Regions from separate parts of the Pseudarthrobacter sp. AB1 genome, predicted to be linked through region 1. Evidence: predicted binding sites of a transcription regulator. Region 1 holds the regulator's gene; each other region holds the start of a gene.
What was found. The regulator HrcA, encoded in region 1, represses chaperone genes, less so after heat shock. The targets are predictions, from matches to a motif close to TTNGCACTCGNNNNNNNCGAGTGCNAA.

Region 1 (4,651 bases):
GCTGGGTTGGAGAATGCCGGACTGAAAGCAACTGCAGCCTCCGCAGTACCAAGAATACTGGTTCAGCCATCAAATGCCGCCGCCCGGAGCCGGATCCGGCGTTAAGGCACTGTCAGGAAGTCGATGACTTCCTCCACTCGCCCGAGCAGTGATGCCTCCAGATCCGCGTAGCTGCGGACAGCGCCCAGCAGCCTTTGCCAGCCAAGCCCAATATCTTCCTTGGTGGAGTGCGGCCAGCCGAACGCTGTCAGAATACCCGTCTTCCAGTCCTGCCCGCGGGGCACCACAGGCCACTGTTCGATGCCCAGGACAGCGGGCCGGATGGCCTGCCACACGTCAACGTAAGGGTGACCGACGATCAGGACATTGCCGGCAGCGCCGGGGGAATCCATTACGGCGGCAGCGATGCGAGACTCCTTTGAGTCCGGCACCAGGTGGTCCACCAGGACCCCCAGCCGGCGGCCGGGACCCGGACTGAACGCGGCCACCGCCCCGGCGAGGTCATCAATGCCATGCAAAGGTTCGACGACGATGCCCTCAACGCGGAGATCGTCACCCCAGACTTTCTCCACCAGTTCGGCGTCGTGTTTTCCTTCCACCCAGATTCTGTTCGCCTTGGCCACCTGGGCACGCTGGCCGGCCACGCGGACTGAGCCGGACGCCGTCCGGCCGGCCGCCACGGGGGCGGCCTGCCTGGGCGCCGGGGGAACGAGCCGGATGGGCTGCCCCTCCAGGAGGAACCCGAAGCCGAGCCGGAAGGACCGGGACTTGCCTCGCCGGTCTTCGAGGGCCACGACATGCATGCCGCCGGACTTCTCCACCCGGGTCACCGCTCCCACCCAGCCGGACTGGGCATCTTCAAGGACCATGCCGCGTTCCACGGGAACCTCAGGAAGTTCGCTCCTGACGGGCGCGGTGATCTCCTGCGGACCCCAGTTCTGGTAATGCATGGATTGATTCCGCCTTGCCGCTAGATCCTGGCCCGGAATTTCGCCCGGAGCGGTACCAATGCTAACAACGGGGTGACTCATATTAGACTGTTAGCACTTAGGCACGTCGAGTGCTAACCCCGCAGTGACCACGGATGGAGGTGGAGTATGAGCGAGCCGCGCAAACTCGAAGTACTGCGCGCCATCGTGGAGGACTATGTGCACTCCCGCGAGCCGGTGGGGTCCAAAGCGCTCGTGGAACGCCATCACCTCGGCGTGTCCAGCGCCACTATCCGCAACGACATGGCGGCCTTGGAAGACGACGGCCTGATCACTGCCCCGCACACCAGCGCCGGACGGATCCCCACAGACAAAGGCTACCGGCTGTTTGTGGACCAGATTTCAGCAGTAAAGCCGCTTTCCCAGGCGGAACGGCGGGCGATCCAGGCGCTGCTGGAGGGCGCAGACGATCTGGACGACGTCCTGGACAGGACCGTCAGGATGCTGTCGCAGCTAACCAACCAGGTCGCCGTCGTGCAGTATCCGCATCTGAGCCGCGCCACCATCCGCCACATCGAATTCGTCCTGCTTGCGCCCCGGCAGGTCCTCGTGGTCCTCATCGCCACCACCGGCAAGGTAGAACAGCGCGTAATCGACGTCGGCCAGGACCTCGGCGACGACGTCGTCGCGTCGTTGCGGGCACACTTCCTCGGATCCCTCGCGGGCATCTCGCTGAGCCGCCTGACGCCGTCGCTGCCGGGGGTCGTTTCGTCCGTCAGCCCGGGCCAGCGTGCGGCGGCCCAGGCATTGGCCCAGGGGCTGGAAACGCTCGCCCACAACAGCCGTGAGGAACGCATGGTCATGGCCGGAACAGCGAACCTCGCCCGCTCCAATGTGGATTTTCCGCTCAGTATCGGACCGGTCCTGGAAGCCCTCGAGGAGCAGGTTGTCCTGCTGCGCCTCCTAAGCGACATGGCGCAGGATCCGAGGGGTGTGGCAGTCAGTATCGGGCGTGAAAACCCGTACGACGGGCTCGCGGAAGCCTCCGTGGTGGCCACGGGCTACGGACCAGACAGCACCGCCAAGATCGGTGTGCTGGGCCCCACCCGGATGGACTATCCCACCACCATGGCCGCCGTCAGGGCAGTAGCCCGTTACCTTTCAAGAATTCTGGGTCCGTAACAGCACTACGGTCCAGGCACGAAGAGCAGTGCCGGCAGCCCGCCTGCCGGCAGTACAACAAGGAAGAGATACGAACTTTGAGCAGCCACTACGACGTCCTCGGAGTCTCGCCGGAAGCCACCGGGGAAGAGATCAAGAAGGCCTACCGCAAGCTGGCCCGCACTCTTCACCCGGATGTAAACCCCGGGGAGGATGCTTCGGACCGCTTCAAGGCCGTGACCCACGCCTACGAGGTACTTTCGGACCCGCAGAAGCGACGGATCTATGACACCACCGGCAACGAGAACGGCACCGACAACGGGTTCGGCGGCGGCGGATACTCCGGCCAGGGCTTCGCGTTCCAGGATATCTTCGACACGTTCTTCGGCGCGGGCGGCTCCTCCGGCCCCGCGTCCCGGGTCCGCCGCGGCCAGGACGCACTGATCAGTGTCCGAATCGAACTGCGCGATGCCGTGTTCGGCGTCAACCGGAAACTTGAAGTGGACACCGCGGTTACCTGCCCCACCTGCAACGGGTCATGCTGCCGCGAAGGCAGCCACCCTGTCCGCTGCGATATCTGCGGCGGCAGCGGCCAGGTTCAGCGTGCCGTGCGCTCCATCCTGGGCCAGGTCATGACGGCGGCCCCGTGCGGCAGCTGCGATGGTTTCGGGACGGTCATCAAGGACCCTTGCAACGAATGCAGCGGACAGGGCCGCATTCGCAGCCGGCGGTCCCTCACCATCAAGGTGCCCGCCGGTGTTGCCACGGGCACGCGGATCCAGCTCTCCGGGCAAGGCGAAGCGGGCCCGGCCGGAGGACCATCCGGGGACCTCTATGTGGAACTGCGGGTCAACAACGACGCCACCTACGCCCGCGACGGCGACGACCTGCACGCGACGCTGCACATTCCGATGACAGCCGCCGCCCTGGGCACCGAGCTGTCACTGGAAACCTTTGACGGACTGCAGGAGATCGACGTCAAGGCGGGCACGCAGTCAGGGGAGATCATCACGCTCCGCGGACTCGGCGTGACGCACCTGCGCGGTTACGGCCGCGGGGATCTGATGGTCCATCTGCAGGTTGAGACGCCAGCCAAGCTGGATGCGGCGCAGGAGGACCTCCTGCGGCAGCTGGCGAAGCTTCGGGGCGAGCAGTTCACGGAAGGTAAACTGGCAGCCAGCGGCGGCGTCTTTGCCAAGCTGCGGGACCGGTTCGGTAACCTGTAGCGGTGAGCAATCCCGTTTTCTTCAGCGGTGCCGGGGCGCTCGACGAGCTGGTGCCCGGTGCCCGATTTATCCTTCAAGGGCCGGAGGCACGCCACGCCGTGACCGTGAAACGGCTATCTCCTGGAGAGGCCGTGGACATTGCCGACGGCGCCGGAAAACGGCTGACGGGAACTGTTGTCTCGGCGTCGCCGGCAGAGCTTACCGTGGAATGCTCCGCCCTCGTTGTGGAGGACCGGCCCGACATCCGGCTGGTGCTGGTGCAGGCCCTCGCCAAGGGGGACCGCGACGAACTGGCCGTGGAAACGGCAACCGAACTCGGGATTGATGCCGTAATTCCCTGGCAGGCCGAGCGCTCAATCGTCCGCTGGAAGGGTGAGCGCGCGGCCAAGGCCCACGCAAAATGGCAGTCCGTGGTCACCGCCGCCGCCAAGCAGGCACGCCGCGCCTGGATCCCCGAGGTGCGCGCCGCCGTCGAAACGCCAGGCCTTGCGGCGGCAGTGGCGGCAGCGGATCTGGCCGTAATTCTGCACGAAGACGCGGTCCGGCCGCTCCGGTCCGTCCTGGAGTTATGGCAGGGCGCCCAGGCTGACACCGGACCCCTGGAAATTCTGCTCATCGTTGGCCCGGAAGGCGGAATCAGTCCCCGCGAAGTCACCCGGCTTTGCGACGCCGGGGCCGTGACGGCCCTCTTGGGCCAGCACGTCCTCAGGTCATCCACGGCCGGACCGGCAGCGGTTGTCCTGGCGAGCGATGTCCTGGGACGCTGGACAGTGCCAGTGTCCTGACGCGGCCTGCTACCGGACTTTGAAGTTCCGCGTATCCACATTCAGCTCCTGGCTGCTGCCGGCTGTCTCCACCTGCGAAACACGGAGCTCATAGTTCCCGGCGGACAGGCTCAGCGCAAGCGTGAACACTCCGGCCTGGGCCGCTTCGGCCGCTGCAGTGGTCTCCCCGGTGAGGTAGGGCGCCTTGTTCCCGTTCGCTTCGGCCCGCAGGATCTGCCAGCGGAGCTTGCCGCCAGGAACCGTGCTGCGGCCTGTGATCTTGACGCTTCCGCCAGCCAGGTCCGTCCCTTCCTGCGGATCGATGATCCAGACAGGCGCCACCATTCCGGCAGCCCGGGACATTGGGTCGCCAAGCTGGATGTGGTTGAAGGCAACGTAGTCGGTGTGGCTATCCACCAGGATCCTGACCTGGATCTGCTGGCCGGAATCGATCAGGCCGGAACTCGCAGCCGCCGCCGTAGCGGTAAAGACCAGCTGCTGGATGGCGCGGCCAGCCATGTCGGCGTCGAGATTGCTGTTAAAGGCATCTTCGGAGATGTCGACCGTGATG
Region 2 (4,651 bases), on a different contig from region 1:
TCCAGCTGGTCTTTGAGCACGCCCGGACGCGGCCGCGGACGTCGCTGGCAGTGGTCACCGCCAGCCTGCGCCACGCTGCCCGGATCGGTGAGTCAATCCGTCTTCAGCTCCCGAACCACCCGGGGCTGGCCAGCTTCTTCAGCGCAGGACCTGAGTCCTTCCGGGTGGTTGACCTTGAGCGTGCGCAGGGCCTGGTCCGTGACCACGTGATCTTCTCACCCGGTTTCGGCCGCACTCCGCATGGCCGGGCGCTGCACAACTTCGGACCCCTGTCGGCTGAGGGCGGGCGGGAAAAGTTCGCTTTGGCCATGACGCGTGCCCGCCGATCGCTCCACGTACTGACGTGTTTCCAGCCCGAAGACCTTGACCACACGCGGCTGTCCTACGGGGCGGTGGACTTCTACGAGCTCCTCAACCGTGAAATTGCCGGAAAGACCGATCTCGGTACCCCGGCCTCGCGTGCGGCCGCCAGCGAGCAGGCGCTTGGGGCAGATCCCCTCGTGGCCGATCTTGGCGACCGGCTGCGTGCCCGCGGCGCCCGAGTTTGGCACCAGTACGACGGCGTGATTGACGTGGTGGCTGCAGCAGACCCGCTCAGCACCATGGGCCAGGACGACGCCGAGATTCCGCGACCGGTGGCCATCGAATCGGATGGCACGGAGCAGTACCGCACCATGAGTGTCCGCGAGCGGAGCCGGCTCCGCCCTCAGCTGCTGGAACGGATGGGCTGGCGGTACATGCCGCTATGGACCATCGAAGTCTTTACGGACCCGTCCGCCTGCGCGGACCGGATCGCGGGTTACCTGGGCCTTGAGAATGTTCTGCCGCCCGGACGAGGAACAGCCTCGGGCGGATTCTTTGACGAGGACATGGACGCGCTCGCGCTGGGAAATATTGAAAACGACAGGAACGAAGACCAGGCCGGACGCCTGGCCAGTGAGGAGGCGGTTGTTGTGACGCCACGAAATGCCGATCAGGCCGAGACACGCGGTAACGGCCAGCCAGATGAGGCAGGAAACGGGACGGCCGCTGCGCCGGACCGCCAGCTGCCAGGGGCAGCTGGCATCTTGCCCAACAAGGCTGCGGAGGATGACCCGAAGCGCTGGGGCGATGGCCCCGACAACGATCACGATGCTTGGCTGAAGGAAAACAAGCCGCCGCACTGGGGCTGACCTGCAAGCTGCAACGGCTTCACCCCGCCCCGCCTTCGGGTCCCACCAGAACGAAAAACAGTTTGCCCTGGGTGGAGGCCCCGGCCAGCCGCGCAGCCTGCTCCGGGGCCGCCGCCACGACAATCAGCCCGTCGGTTTCGCCGGTGCCCAACCACTGACCCGTCTTGCCGCCCTGTCCTGACGTCCACAGGACGGGAACGGACGTTGCCAGCACTTCTGAGGGGGACTGCTGATCGTAGCCGTTCGCCCGGGTTAGTACCACGTTGACCAGTTGCCCGGGCGATACCAGCTGGATGGAGGAAGGATCGGCCATCCTCAACGGCACGGCCGCGGATCCCGGAGGCGTGCCTGTCAGGAGTCCGGGTCCCAGAAGCAGGGAGTCCGTCACCAGTTGGCCCTGCCGCAACGGCGCTGCCAGCTGTTTTCCCGCGGCTTCACTGGTGTCGGACATGGACCCTTCAGTGAGCATCCCCGGCGGGATATGCATTGCCGTCAGGTCTGTGGCCCACAACGCCGTGCCTGCGGGGATATCCCGAGCCGCCGCCAACACTGAGACCGTATCAGCGGGCGGGGGAGTGAGCTGATGGACCGTGATGCCGGCAGCAAGGCTGAGCAGGAGGGCTATCGCAAGTCGCCGGTTCCGGCCAAGCCAGGACAACAGCCTGGGGCCGCGCGCGCCCCGGGGGCGTGCTGGCGGAAGCGGGCGGCGGACCTGGCGTCCCGGCGGGGCGGATCCGCGGCCGGAGCGAAAGAGGGTTGCGGGCATGGGAACCACGCTACGGAGCGGCAAGCGAACCCGATAGAACCAAAGGTGCCTATGTGGACAACCGTGCTGCCGGCGTCGTACGTCTTGTCAGACCGGAGGTCAGCTGGCGACAGCGGCGGTGGCAGGTGCCGGCGCCGGTGCGGCCGCGGGGGCGGCGGGAGCAGCCGAAACGGTGCTTCCCTTGGCATCCCGGGAGTCGGTCCGGTAGAAACCGGAGCCCTTGAAGACCACACCCACGCTGTTGAACTTCTTGCGCAAGGCGCCCTGGCACTCCGGGCACGACGTCAGGGTGCTGTCGGTAAACGACTGGAAAACGTCGAAGGCGTGGCCGCAATCCTTGCAGGCGTAAGCATAAGTGGGCACTGGTGATCCTCCTCGGGGGCAAACGAGAGGTCCTGTGCCGCGCTGAACGCAAACCGTCCATTAGCAGTCGCAGGGCCTGAGTGCCAATTCTATCACCCCCGGAAAGTAGCCCTCCGTCAGGCAGGGTCCGGTAGCCGGATCAAACCTGACGGCGTCAGGGCAGCCGGCACCCTCCGGTCAAAGACTTCGGCGGGAATGCTTCCGGCCGGAAGCAGTTCGGCATCGAAGACGACGGCCGCAAACGGGATCTCAAGTCCGTCCCGGCCAAGGGAGCCCAGCAGGACGTCGTAGTAGCCGCCGCCCTGGCCTATGCGGTTGCCGTCCCTGTCCACGGCCGTGGCGGGGATGAAGAGTGCGGCAACAGACGTCATGACGCCGAGGCCAAGGCGAGGTCCGGCCGGTTCCAGCACCGGCGCATAACGGCTGCGGACAAACTCGACGCCGGGGGTCCACTGCGTCCAGCTCAGCCGGCGTCCGGGCTCACAGACAGGGAGCAGGACTGCGTGGCCATGCCGATGGAGTTCGATGATCAGGGGCAGTGTGGGTGGTTCGGGTTCTACGCCCAGGTATGCGCAAAAGGTCGACGGCGTCCCGCCGGTCAACTGTTCGGCCCACGCGGCGCCGTGGGCGGCCAGGGCGGCACCGGCGGCGTCGCGGTGAGTGGGATCCGTCGCGGCACGGCGCGCACGATGGCGTGCGCGGATGTCCGCCTTGGCTGCGCTGCTGCCTTCGGACATGCCGCTCCTTCGTTGCCGTTCACTGTGGCCGTCGCAGTCGCTGCGGCTCGTTGGCCCGGGAGCCACCAATAATTACTGAATGATCAGCCCCTCCGTTAGATTAGTCCAGTGACTACCACTCAGCAGACAGTACGCAAGGCCGTTATTCCCGCTGCCGGACTCGGCACCAGGTTCCTGCCGGCCACCAAGGCCATGCCCAAGGAAATGCTCCCGGTGGTGGACAAGCCGGCCATCCAGTACGTGGTTGAAGAAGCTGTCAGCGTTGGCCTGAACGACATCCTGATGATCACGGGACGCAACAAGCGTGCCCTGGAGGACCACTTCGATAGGGTTCCTTCGCTGGAGGACACCTTGGAAGCCAAAGGCGACCTCGCCAAACTTGAGTCCATCCAGGCAGCAAGCAACCTCGGTGACATCCACTACGTCCGGCAGGGTGACCCCAACGGCCTGGGCCACGCAGTGTTGCGTGCAAAGCAGCACGTTGGCAACGAACCGTTTGCTGTCCTCCTCGGCGATGACCTGATCGATGCCCGGGACGAACTTCTCAGCACCATGATCGATGTCCAGTCCAAGACCGGCGGATCCGTGGTGGCCCTCATCGAGGTGGAGCCCTCCCAGATCAGTGCCTACGGTTGTGCCGACGTGCAGGAGATCGACGGTGAAGGCTACGTCAGGATCAACAAGCTCGTCGAAAAGCCCAGCGTGGAGGAGGCGCCCTCCAACCTGGCCGTCATTGGCCGCTACGTCCTCCACCCGGCAGTTTTTGACGTGCTCGAGCGCACCGGCCCGGGCCGGGGCGGGGAAATCCAGCTGACGGACGCCCTGCAGGAACTGGCGGCCGGCGAAGGCGAGGGCTATGGAGTTTACGGCGTGGTCTTCCGAGGCCGCCGTTACGACACCGGTGACAAGCTCAGCTACCTCAAGGCCTGCGTCCAGCTCGCCATCGACAGCGACGACCTCGGCCCCGGCCTTCGGGAGTGGCTGCCGGGCTTCGCGGCCGGCCTCACTAAATAGCTGCCGTGCGCCCCGGAGCCATCTGGCCCGTGACACTCGAATGCGGCGACCTGATCCTGCGCCCCATCCGGTACCGGGACAAGAGGGAATGGACCCAGGTCCGGGGGCGCAACAGCGAGTGGCTGGCGCCCTGGGAAGCATCCAACCCGGCGTCAGGCGGTGCGCTGCCTGACTACCGGCAGATGGTGCGGTCCTTGAAAATCCAGGCCGCCCAAGGGACGGCCTTGCCGTTCCTGATCGCCGAGCGCACACCCAGGTTGGCCGCCCCGGTCATTGTTGGCCAGCTGACCGTGTCCTCGATTGTGTGGGGTTCCGCCATGATGGCCACACTGGGTTACTGGGTTGACCAGGCCCGCGCCGGTCATGGCATCGCACCTACCGCCGTGGCCATGGCCACGGACCATTGCTTCCAGGCCCTCGGCCTGCACCGGATGGAGATCAACATCCGGCCCGAGAACGGCCCCAGCCTGCGCGTGGTTGAGAAACTGGGATTCCGCGACGAAGGCTATCGTCCACGCTTCCTTCACATCAACGGCGAGTGGGCGGACCACCGGACTTTCGCGCTGACCGCTGAAGAGGTCCCGGAGGGGCTGCTCGCG
Region 3 (4,651 bases), on a different contig from region 1:
TACCCGCACCGCCCAGGGGAGGTACGGCCGCGTCCCCTCGCTGGCCAGCCGCCGGACATGCTCGTCCGGATGCCCGGTCCAGCCCTGGATAATCTGCATGGAACGCTCCAGGTCAGCGGCCAGCAGCCGGCGGATGGCGAACTCGCCGGTGAGCCTCGGGGTCAGTTCGGCCAAGAAGGCCAGGCAGTCGTCAAAGTCGTGGCGGGATTTCAACCCGTCCCGTGTTTCAAGCGCCAGCGTGACGGCGGCCTCGGACACTGGCCAGAGGATCCACCCCGAGAAACCGGCGTTGGAAAGAGCACTCCGGAAGGTGCGCGCCGCCGTCGGATATCCCGGATCTGGAAGCTCCCGCACGTCCGCCAGCAGCGCCCTGCTGACCGCATCCGTACGGCCGCGAAGGCTCAACCCGTCCAAGTGCGCCGCGGCGGCAGCAACGTGCGGCCAAGCCGTGGCCGGAGCGGTCACGGCCAGGATTCCGGCGAGTGCATCCACGCCCTGCCTGTTGATCAACTCATTCATCACACCCACTGAGTCAGGCTACCCCGGCAGGCTGACAAGCCCGGCGGCACGGCAAACGGCCGGGCTGAGTGGGCCCGGCGCCGGGCAGAAGGGATAATCTTCACCTTAGGACTCCTCAACGGCGCACGGACGGAAACACAGTGGCAGAACAGGCACGCAAGAACACTCTTTGGCGAACCTTCCATGACAAGTTCGTGGTGGAGGAACGCTTTATGGAACCGGCCGCGCGCACGGCTCTGTACCGGACTGCGGTGGTCCTTATGGCCGTGGGGGCCCTGCTGTTCGTCGTTACGCTGATGGGCGTCCTGCAGAGCAACACCGGCCCGTGGGGTCCCGACGAATCCATCCGCAACTGGCTGCTCTCGCTCCGGTCCGAGACCCTCACTGCCGCTATGATATTCCTCGCCGTAGTCTTCGGTCCCGTCGCCCTGCCGGTCATCGTGCTGGTGGTGACGGTGGTCTGGGGGTTCGCGGCCAAGCACGCCTGGCGGCCCATTATGCTCGCCGCCGCCATGCTCACCGGTGTCGTGATATCGCAGATCATCCTGGCGATCGTCCAGCGCTCGCGGCCGCCCGTGGACCTGATGCTGTTCGGCGCCGACCACACTTTCTCGTTCCCGTCCGGCCACGTCCTGGGTGCCAGCGACTTCCTGCTGGTGACCACGTTCCTCGTCTTCTCGCGGCGGGAAAACCCGACGTCGGCAGCCTTCGGCTTCGTTGGTGCGGGCATCGGCATAGTTCTCGCCGCTGTGAGCCGCCTGTACCTCGGCTACCACTGGTTCAGCGACGCCCTTGCCTCGATTACGCTTTCGCTCCTGATCCTCGGTGCCGTCATCGCACTGGATACGTGGCGGACCGCCCGAATCCCCGGCGAACGGATCACGGGCGAGCTCTCCAAAGCGGACGCGCCGGGAGATTAGCCGCGATGGCAACCGAGGATGATGTGCGGAGCATGTGCCTGGCACTCCCCGGTGTCACCGAGCGCAGCAGCTGGGACCAGCCCGCCTGGTTCGCGAAGACGCTGATGGCACGCATGTGGGAGGACGGGGTGCTGACGGTGAAGACAACCGAGCGGGAGGCGCTGGCCGGCACGGAACCCGAGACGTACTTCTGGACCCGGCACCATGAGCGATCGCCGCAGCTGGTGCTGGTCCGGCTGGCCCGTATAGGCACCGAGGAACTCGGCGAACTGCTGGCGGAGTCCTACCGGCTGGCGGGCGGGAGCAGGGCCTGAGCGACGCCGGGACCGTGGCCGCTACGCGTCCGGTCGTGACCTGGCCCGTCTGAGGGCTAGGCGTAGTTCGGCGTTCGCTACCTCGAGCTCCAATACTTTGGCGATGCCGGCAAGATTGAGTCCCTGATCCAGGAGTTCCCCGATGTGCAGGAGCAGGGCGACATCCGCATCACTATACTGACGCGTGCCCCCGGCCGTTCGCTCCGGCAGGATCAGGCCTTTAGTCTCGTAGAGTCTGATGTTCTGCTGCCCGGTCCCTGCCAGCTTTGCCGCCACAGAGATGGCATACAGTGCCTGCCCGGCCCGAGGACCCGGTTTTCGTGCTGGTGTTCCACCGACCGCGTCCACTCCAAAATTCCCTCCCGTGGTGTTGCATCAGTCTCGCACGAGTGCTATAAAAAATCTATATCCACCAACACAGATAACTGAGGGTGGGTAGATGAACTGGATTCAACATCTCAAACTGAAGGAGTGAGAAATGATGTTGATGCGTACGGACCCGTTCCGTGAGCTGGACCGGCTCGCCCAGCAGGTCTTCGGAACCGCCGCCCGGCCGGCGGCCATGCCTATGGACGCCTGGCAGGAGGACGGCGAGTTCGTGGTGGCGTTCGACCTCCCGGGTGTCAAGACCGATTCGGTGGACCTCAACGTTGAACGCAACGTACTGACTGTCCGGGCGGAGCGCCAGGATCCCACGCAGCCCAATGTGGAACTGGTGGCCTCAGAGCGGCCGCGCGGAGTGTTCAGCCGCCAGCTGATCCTGGGTGACACCCTTGATGCGGACAACATCAAGGCCAGCTACGACCAGGGCGTCCTGACGCTGCGCATCCCGGTGTCGGAGCAGGCTAAGCCGCGCAGGATCGAGATCGAAAACAAGCAGGGGTCCCTGCACGAGATCGGTAGGTAGGCCCGGACTGCCGGGGCACCGGTTGCAGCCGGTGCCCCGGCTCCGTCGCCGTAAGATTGCCCGGGAAGTACCGCCATGACCAGCCAGCCGGACTACTACGCCGCCCTGAGGGTGAAACCCGATGCCAGCCAGCAGGAGATTTCCCGTGCCTACCGGGCGCTGATGCGCACCCACCACCCCGATATCGACGGCAGCCCAGTGGGTGACCGCGACGTCGATGATGGAGAGCTGCCGCGGATCATGCAGGCCTACGCTGTGCTCGGAGACCCGGCGCGGCGCGCGGCCTACGGCCGGAGCCGCAACAGAACAAGTGCGCCGGGTGGCACCCCGACCGTCATCCCGGTCCGGAAGGTCAGCAACCGGTACGTCCCGGCCGGCAACACCATCAGGATCATGCCGGTGCGCTGGGAAAGCGGGCCGTGGGCATGAACCCTAAGACGACAGCCATCACCGCGAGGAGGCGGATAAACCAATGAGCGACTGGCGCCGCTACGACTCCCACCTGATCTCTGCCTTCCACGAACGCTTCGAACAGCGCTGGGGCAAGGGCACTGCGCCCTTCCTGGACCCCGAAGCCCACGAAGAACCGGTGCCCCGGGCCCAATGGATCAACCCTGCCACCGGCGCGGCCCTGGCAGTGGTTCCCGTATGGACCACCGAGGACGGGCAGCAGCGGTCGTTTGGGGTGTTCTATCTTCCGCCCGCCGGCGACGTCTGGGTGCTGCGGCCCGGATACACCGGCTATCTGGAGCCGGCAGATGGCGACGCGGAGCAGCTCGTCACGCTCCGGAACGATGCCTTCCGGAAGGCCGTGGCGCACGCCAAGGAGTTCCTCTTCGGCTCACAATGAGCCGGCCGCGTCCGTGCCGCTGCCCAGCAGGCTGCGGGTGAGGTTTCGGCGTCGGCCATCAGGTCCTCCACGGCTGCAGCCGGATGTGAATCGGACACCGGGGCGATCTTCTGCAGCAGGCCGTCGGGCATGATGACGTCCGACGCCGGGAGGCTGGGGCGGTGGTGGAACGTCACTCCGGCCGTGCTCGGCCCATACTCGGACATGACCAGGGAGATGACCTGGCCCTTGAGGACGCTGTGGTTGTCCATCCGGACACGGAAGTCGGCCAGGAACCCGTTGGCTGTTCCGGACCGGTGGCCAGCACTTCCACGGTGGCCGTTTGACGCCCGGTCCGCGGGTCCGCGTCGCGCTGGAAGACCGCCAGCTTGTGTCCTTCGAAGCTGAAGAGCCAGAGCCCCATGGCCACCGCCTGGCGCTGCGTATCAGGTCCTACGGCAACGTTTGGTGTAGTCGGGCTGGGTCAGTGGAAACTGGGGAACAGTCCCTAGCAGTGACGCTCGTCAGCAGCCCGGCCGTATGTCATTCTGGGACGTACCCGTTCCACGCTTTCTCGGTCACGAAGGACTGAATCCATGCACATTTCCGCTAGGGACCTGGCCGCCATCATCCCGGCGGACTTCACGTTGGGAGTGGCCTCGGCGGCCTTCCAGATCGAGGGCGCGCTCACCGAGGATGGCAGGGGCCCGGCGGGCTGGGACGTGTTTTCGGCCAAGGAAGGCGCCATCGTGGATGGCCACAGCCCGGCTGTGGCCTGCGACCACTATCACCGCATGCCCGGCGATGTTGCCCTCATGAAGCAGCTGGGCGTCGACTCGTACCGGTTCTCGCTGTCCTGGCCGCGGATCCAGCCCAACGGCAGTGGCCCGGTGAACTCTGCCGGGCTGGACTTCTACGACCGGCTCCTGGACGAGCTCCTGGCCAACGGTATTTCGCCCATGGTCACCCTCTATCACTGGGACACTCCGCTGGCATTGGACGACGCCGGCGGCTGGATGAATCGCGATACCGCCCATCGTCTCGGCGAGTTCGCCGCGATTGCCGCTGCTGCGTACGGCGACCGTGTTGCCCGTTGGGTCACCATCAACGAGCCCGCCACAGTCAGCACCAACGGCTACACCATGGGCCTGCACTCGCCGGG
Region 4 (4,651 bases), on a different contig from region 1:
TACCTCAAACGCCGCGCTGGCACTGGCCGCCGTTGCGGCGAGCATGGGCTGCACGGGACGGCCGACGACGAGGCCCACGTCGTCAAGCTCGGCCGCCGTACCCGTGATGGCCAGCAGGGCGGTTTCGCCGAGATTGCCGGAGAGCATCGCGGCGCGGCGTACGGCGTCGACGGGCCGATCGGCGGCGCGGGCAACAGCCTCCGTCAGCACGCCCTCAAGCGCACCCGTTCGCAGTTCACCGAGCAGCACGCCGGCGATGAAGGTCTGTTCACGCTCGGTGGCCGCCGCAGTGACCATCCGGAGGGTCGCGGCGCGCTCCGCGGCTGATCCAGCGCCTGAGGTGGCAAGCAGCCGGTCCAGGGCAGCGTCGAGGTCGGCCACCGTCAGGCTCGGCTCGGCGGCCGGCTCTCCCATGGCTGCCGTCATGCCGCGCCAGCCGATTCCGACGCGGCCTTGCCGAGGCTGGGCGATAAGCAAGCCGACGGCCGTCGCGATGTCCACTGGCTCGAGCCGGCGCAGGAGATCGGCCAGTGCGTCGACCTTCGCGAGCCGGGAGCGGGTGGACGCGACGGTATCCGAGGTTTTCACGAGCTCATCGAGCAACATGGCATCAGTCTGCCACGTTCGGCAACGGCGTCCTCCTCCATCCGCTGCCATGAAACGCGCACGGACATGCCGGGCGCATAGGGCGGCAAAGCGGGCCGCAGGTGGGCTGTGAGCACAAAAAACCGGCCCAGCAAAGGCTGGACCGGTTTTTTATGAAGAGACGCGGGAACTAGTGGCTGTGGCCTGCGTGCTCGTCTTCGTTTGCGGGCTTCTCCACTACGAGGGTCTCGGTGGTGAGAACCAGCGCAGCGATGGATGCCGCGTTGCGCAGGGCTGCACGGGTGACCTTGACCGGGTCGATGACACCGGCGGCGATCAGGTCCTCGTACTCACCCGTCTTGGCGTTGAAGCCATTGTTGGTTTCGAGTTCGGCAACCTTGGCGGTGACAACGTAGCCATCGAAACCGGCGTTCTGGGCGATCCAGCGAAGCGGCTGCACCAGCGCGCGGCGGACGATGCCCACAGCAGCGGCGGCGTCGCCTTCGAGGGCCTTGACTGCAGGATCCTCGTCGAGGGCCTTCAGCGCGTGGATCAAAGCGGAACCGCCACCGGCCACGATGCCCTCTTCGAGGGCAGCGCGGGTGGAGGACACTGCATCTTCGATGCGGTGCTTCTTTTCCTTCAGCTCAACTTCGGTGGCTGCGCCGACCTTGATGACGCCGATGCCGCCGGCCAGCTTGGCCAGGCGTTCCTGGAGCTTTTCCTTGTCCCAATCGGAGTCGGTGCGGGTCAGCTCGGCGCGCAGCTGGGAAACCCGGGCTGCGACGTCTTCTGCGGAACCGGCGCCGTCAACGATGGTGGTGTTGTCCTTGGTGACCGTGATGCGGCGGGCGGTACCCAGCACCTCAAGGCCTACCGAATCCAGGCTGAGGCCCAGTTCCGCGGAGATGACCTGCGCACCGGTGAGGGTGGCAATGTCCTGCAGCATGGCCTTGCGGCGGTCGCCGAAGCCCGGAGCCTTGACGGCAACAACGTTCAGGGTGCCGCGGATGCGGTTGACGATCAGCGTGGACAGGGCCTCGCCCTCAACGTCTTCCGCAATGATGAAGAGCGGCTTGGAGCTCGCCAGCGCCTTCTCCAGCAGCGGCAGGAAGTCCTGCACAGAGGAGATCTTGCCCTGGTTGATCAGGATAAGGGCGTCTTCGAGGACGGCCTCCTGGCGTTCGGAGTCGGTCACGAAGTACGGGGACAGGTAGCCCTTGTCGAACTGCATGCCTTCGGTGAGGACCAGTTCGGTCTGCGTGGTGGAGGACTCCTCGATGGTGATCACACCATCCTTGCCGACCTTGCCGAATGCCTCGGCGAGGAGCTCGCCGATTTCGTCGCTCTGGGCCGAGATGGCTGCAACGCTGGCAACCTGGGTGCCTTCAACCGGGCGTGCGTTCTCGAGCAGGCGGGCTGCAACGGCTTCTACGGAAACTTCGATGCCGCGCTTGATCTGGCCAGGAGCGGCGCCCGCCGCAACGTTGCGCAGGCCTTCCTTGACCAGGGCCTGGGCGAGCACGGTGGCCGTGGTGGTGCCGTCGCCGGCAACATCGTTGGTCTTCGTGGCGACTTCCTTGGCCAGTTGCGCGCCAAGGTTTTCGTACGGGTCATCAAGCTCAATTTCGCGCGCGATGGTGACGCCGTCGTTGGTGATGGTGGGTGCCCCCCACTTTTTGTCGAGGACAACGTTGCGGCCGCGGGGGCCGAGCGTCACCTTGACAGTGTTGGCGAGCTTATCGATGCCGGCTTCAAGCGACCGGCGGGCAGCGTCGTTAAACGCAAGCTGCTTTGCCATGGTTTTGTCCTTTCAAGACAGAACCCCGCACAGCTGACCAGCGGAATGCATGATCAGCGGCACGGGGATCCAAAGAGTTACTTTACGACGATCGCCAGAACGTCGCGGGCGGACAGCACGAGGTACTCGTTGCCACCGGTCTTGACTTCGGTTCCACCGTACTTGGAGTAGATAACAACGTCGCCAACGGCTACGTCGACAGGGACGCGGTTGCCGTCTTCGAAGCGGCCGGGGCCTACTGCAACAACTTCACCCTCCTGCGGCTTCTCCTGTGCGGAGTCCGGGATAACCAGGCCGGAAGCCGTGGTCTGCTCGGCTTCGAGCGGGCGGACAACAATACGATCCTCAAGAGGCTTAATAGAGACCGACACTCGGACCTCTCCTTCTACGTCAGCGAAATTTGTGGACAGTTGAGCTGTTTCGCCGTGGCTGGCTAACCGTCGTCGCGGTGCCGGCAGCAGCCTGGCTGGCAGCTCGTCATGTGTTAGCACCCTCCTAGGGAGAGTGCTAATGATGACTCTATGTTTTGGTTAGCACTCGGTCAAGGCGAGTGCCAGAATTATGTCTCAGGCGAACAGCCTGTTACCGGCCGGTGAGGTCCTCGAGATCGACGTCCTCGTCGCCGTCGTCCCCTTCATCGGCTGTGCCCCGCCGCAGATACAGCACCACGGCGCCGCCCACGGCAGCCAGCAGTGAGACCACCAGCAGGATGATGCCGCCTACGCGTGCCCCGGCGTAGAGCCCGCGAATCTCCCCCGCTTCGTCCGTGGCGTCCTGGATGTTCTTGCCGCCCACTGAGTAGACAGTGGCGTTGAACGTGTCCAGGAAGAAGATGATCACGAGCAGTGCGACGCAGACAACGGCCACTGCGGATCCTGCAATCAGCGCGGGGCGGGCGAACTTCACCAGGTCCGGTTTACTGGCTTGGGGTAGTCCGGACGGCTGGGTGCCTGCGCTGTCTTCCATGCCTTCAACCCTAGCGGGATCTGGCCACCGGGCCACCTCCACTAGGCTTGAACCCATGGCTCAAGCACCGCAGGACCAGATCGCCCCACTGCTCACGAGCGAAGGCTGGGAGCTCCTGGCGTCCCTGGGCCCGTATCGGGAGGACAAGGCGTTCGAGCTCAACGCGGCCCTCCGCAAGGCCGGCCACTCCCCTGCATTGGTCTCCGCCGTCCTCACCCAGTCCCGGCTCCGCACCAAGGCCGAGCTGAAGTTCGGCGAGTTCGCCCGGAGCATGCTCTTCACGCAGGCCGGGCTGGAACAGGCCACGCGTCTTACGGTCGCGGCAAGGCATGCCGAGCGCTTTGCGCAGGCCGGCGTCCGCCATGTGGCCGACCTCGGGTGTGGCCTTGCCGCGGATTCCCTGGCCCTGGCCTCAATGGACATCACGGTCACGGCTGTGGAAATGGACGAAACCACCGCCGCCTGCGCCACGGTCAACCTGATCCCCTTCCCCAACGCCACGGTGGTGCATTCGGACGCCACCACCCTACCTTTGGACGGGGTCGACGGCGTCTGGCTGGATCCCGCACGCCGCGTCACCTCCACCTCGGGTACCAAGCGGATCTGGGATCCTGAGGCGTTCTCACCGCCCCTGTCATTTGTGGAATCACTCGCGGCCACCGGGCGCGCCGTTGGCGTCAAAATGGGCCCCGGCATGCCGCACGAGTCGGTTCCCGCTGGCTGCGAGGCGCAGTGGATATCGGTGGGCGGCGACGTCACCGAGGTGGCCCTGTGGTTCAACTCCGTGCGCCGGCCCGGAATCCGCCGGGCCGCGCTGCTGCTAGGCCCGCAGGGTGCCGCCGAGCTGACCAGCGCTGACGACTTCGACGGCGGTCCCGCGGCGCCGGTGGGTCCGGCTGCGGGCTACCTGTATGAGCCCGATGGTGCGGTGATCCGCGCCGGCCTGGTGGCCGACGTCGCGCTGCAATTGGGCGGGCACCTGCTGGACGAGCACATCGCCTACATCTGCGCTCCGGAACTGGTGGACACGCCCTTCGCCCGGGCGTACAAGGTCCTGGAGGTGATGCCGTACAACGTCAAGGCACTGAAGGCCTGGGTGAAGGAGAACGGCATCACGGTACTGGACATCAAAAAGCGCGGCACGTCGGTAACCCCGGAGGAACTGCGCAAGCAGCTGTTCGCCGGCAACAAAGGTGCCGGCAAGAAGGCCGGACAAAAAACAGCCACCCTGGTCCTGACCCGTATTGGGGAGGATCGGGTGGCCATCTCGGTGGAACCAGCCTGAGGCAGCCAACGCTC

Region 2: the regulator HrcA is predicted to act here: its motif matches at 2,362-2,388, upstream of DAD99_RS14375 (FmdB family zinc ribbon protein).
Region 3: the regulator HrcA is predicted to act here: its motif matches at 2,123-2,149, upstream of DAD99_RS11670 (Hsp20/alpha crystallin family protein).
Region 4: the regulator HrcA is predicted to act here: its motif matches at 2,917-2,943, upstream of groES (co-chaperone GroES).

The regions. Positions count from the first base shown of each region.
Region 1 is NZ_PZKO01000067.1:146,902-151,552, forward strand. Features, by position in the region: gene DAD99_RS18910 (DUF3097 domain-containing protein) at 102-950, opposite strand; gene hrcA (heat-inducible transcriptional repressor HrcA) at 1,098-2,111, shown strand; gene dnaJ (molecular chaperone DnaJ) at 2,189-3,316, shown strand; gene DAD99_RS18925 (16S rRNA (uracil(1498)-N(3))-methyltransferase) at 3,319-4,101, shown strand; gene DAD99_RS18930 (GerMN domain-containing protein) at 4,111-4,651, opposite strand, start outside.
Region 2 is NZ_PZKO01000055.1:132,904-137,554, forward strand. Features, by position in the region: gene DAD99_RS14365 (AAA family ATPase) at 1-1,172, shown strand, start outside; gene cpaB (Flp pilus assembly protein CpaB) at 1,192-1,938, opposite strand; gene DAD99_RS14375 (FmdB family zinc ribbon protein) at 2,038-2,301, opposite strand; gene DAD99_RS14380 (5-formyltetrahydrofolate cyclo-ligase) at 2,418-3,038, opposite strand; gene galU (UTP--glucose-1-phosphate uridylyltransferase GalU) at 3,147-4,052, shown strand; gene DAD99_RS14390 (GNAT family N-acetyltransferase) at 4,058-4,651, shown strand, end outside.
Region 3 is NZ_PZKO01000044.1:12,134-16,784, forward strand. Features, by position in the region: gene DAD99_RS11650 (DNA alkylation repair protein) at 1-519, opposite strand, end outside; gene DAD99_RS11655 (phosphatase PAP2 family protein) at 660-1,439, shown strand; gene DAD99_RS11660 (MmcQ/YjbR family DNA-binding protein) at 1,445-1,753, shown strand; gene DAD99_RS11665 (MerR family transcriptional regulator) at 1,775-2,101, opposite strand; gene DAD99_RS11670 (Hsp20/alpha crystallin family protein) at 2,235-2,660, shown strand; gene DAD99_RS11675 (J domain-containing protein) at 2,736-3,089, shown strand; gene DAD99_RS11680 (hypothetical protein) at 3,133-3,510, shown strand; gene DAD99_RS11685 (glycoside hydrolase family 1 protein) at 4,086-4,651, shown strand, end outside.
Region 4 is NZ_PZKO01000055.1:108,455-113,105, reverse strand. Features, by position in the region: gene DAD99_RS14300 (ATP-dependent DNA ligase) at 1-606, opposite strand, end outside; gene groL (chaperonin GroEL) at 776-2,386, opposite strand; gene groES (co-chaperone GroES) at 2,464-2,757, opposite strand; gene DAD99_RS14285 (hypothetical protein) at 2,969-3,352, opposite strand; gene DAD99_RS14280 (class I SAM-dependent methyltransferase) at 3,408-4,637, shown strand.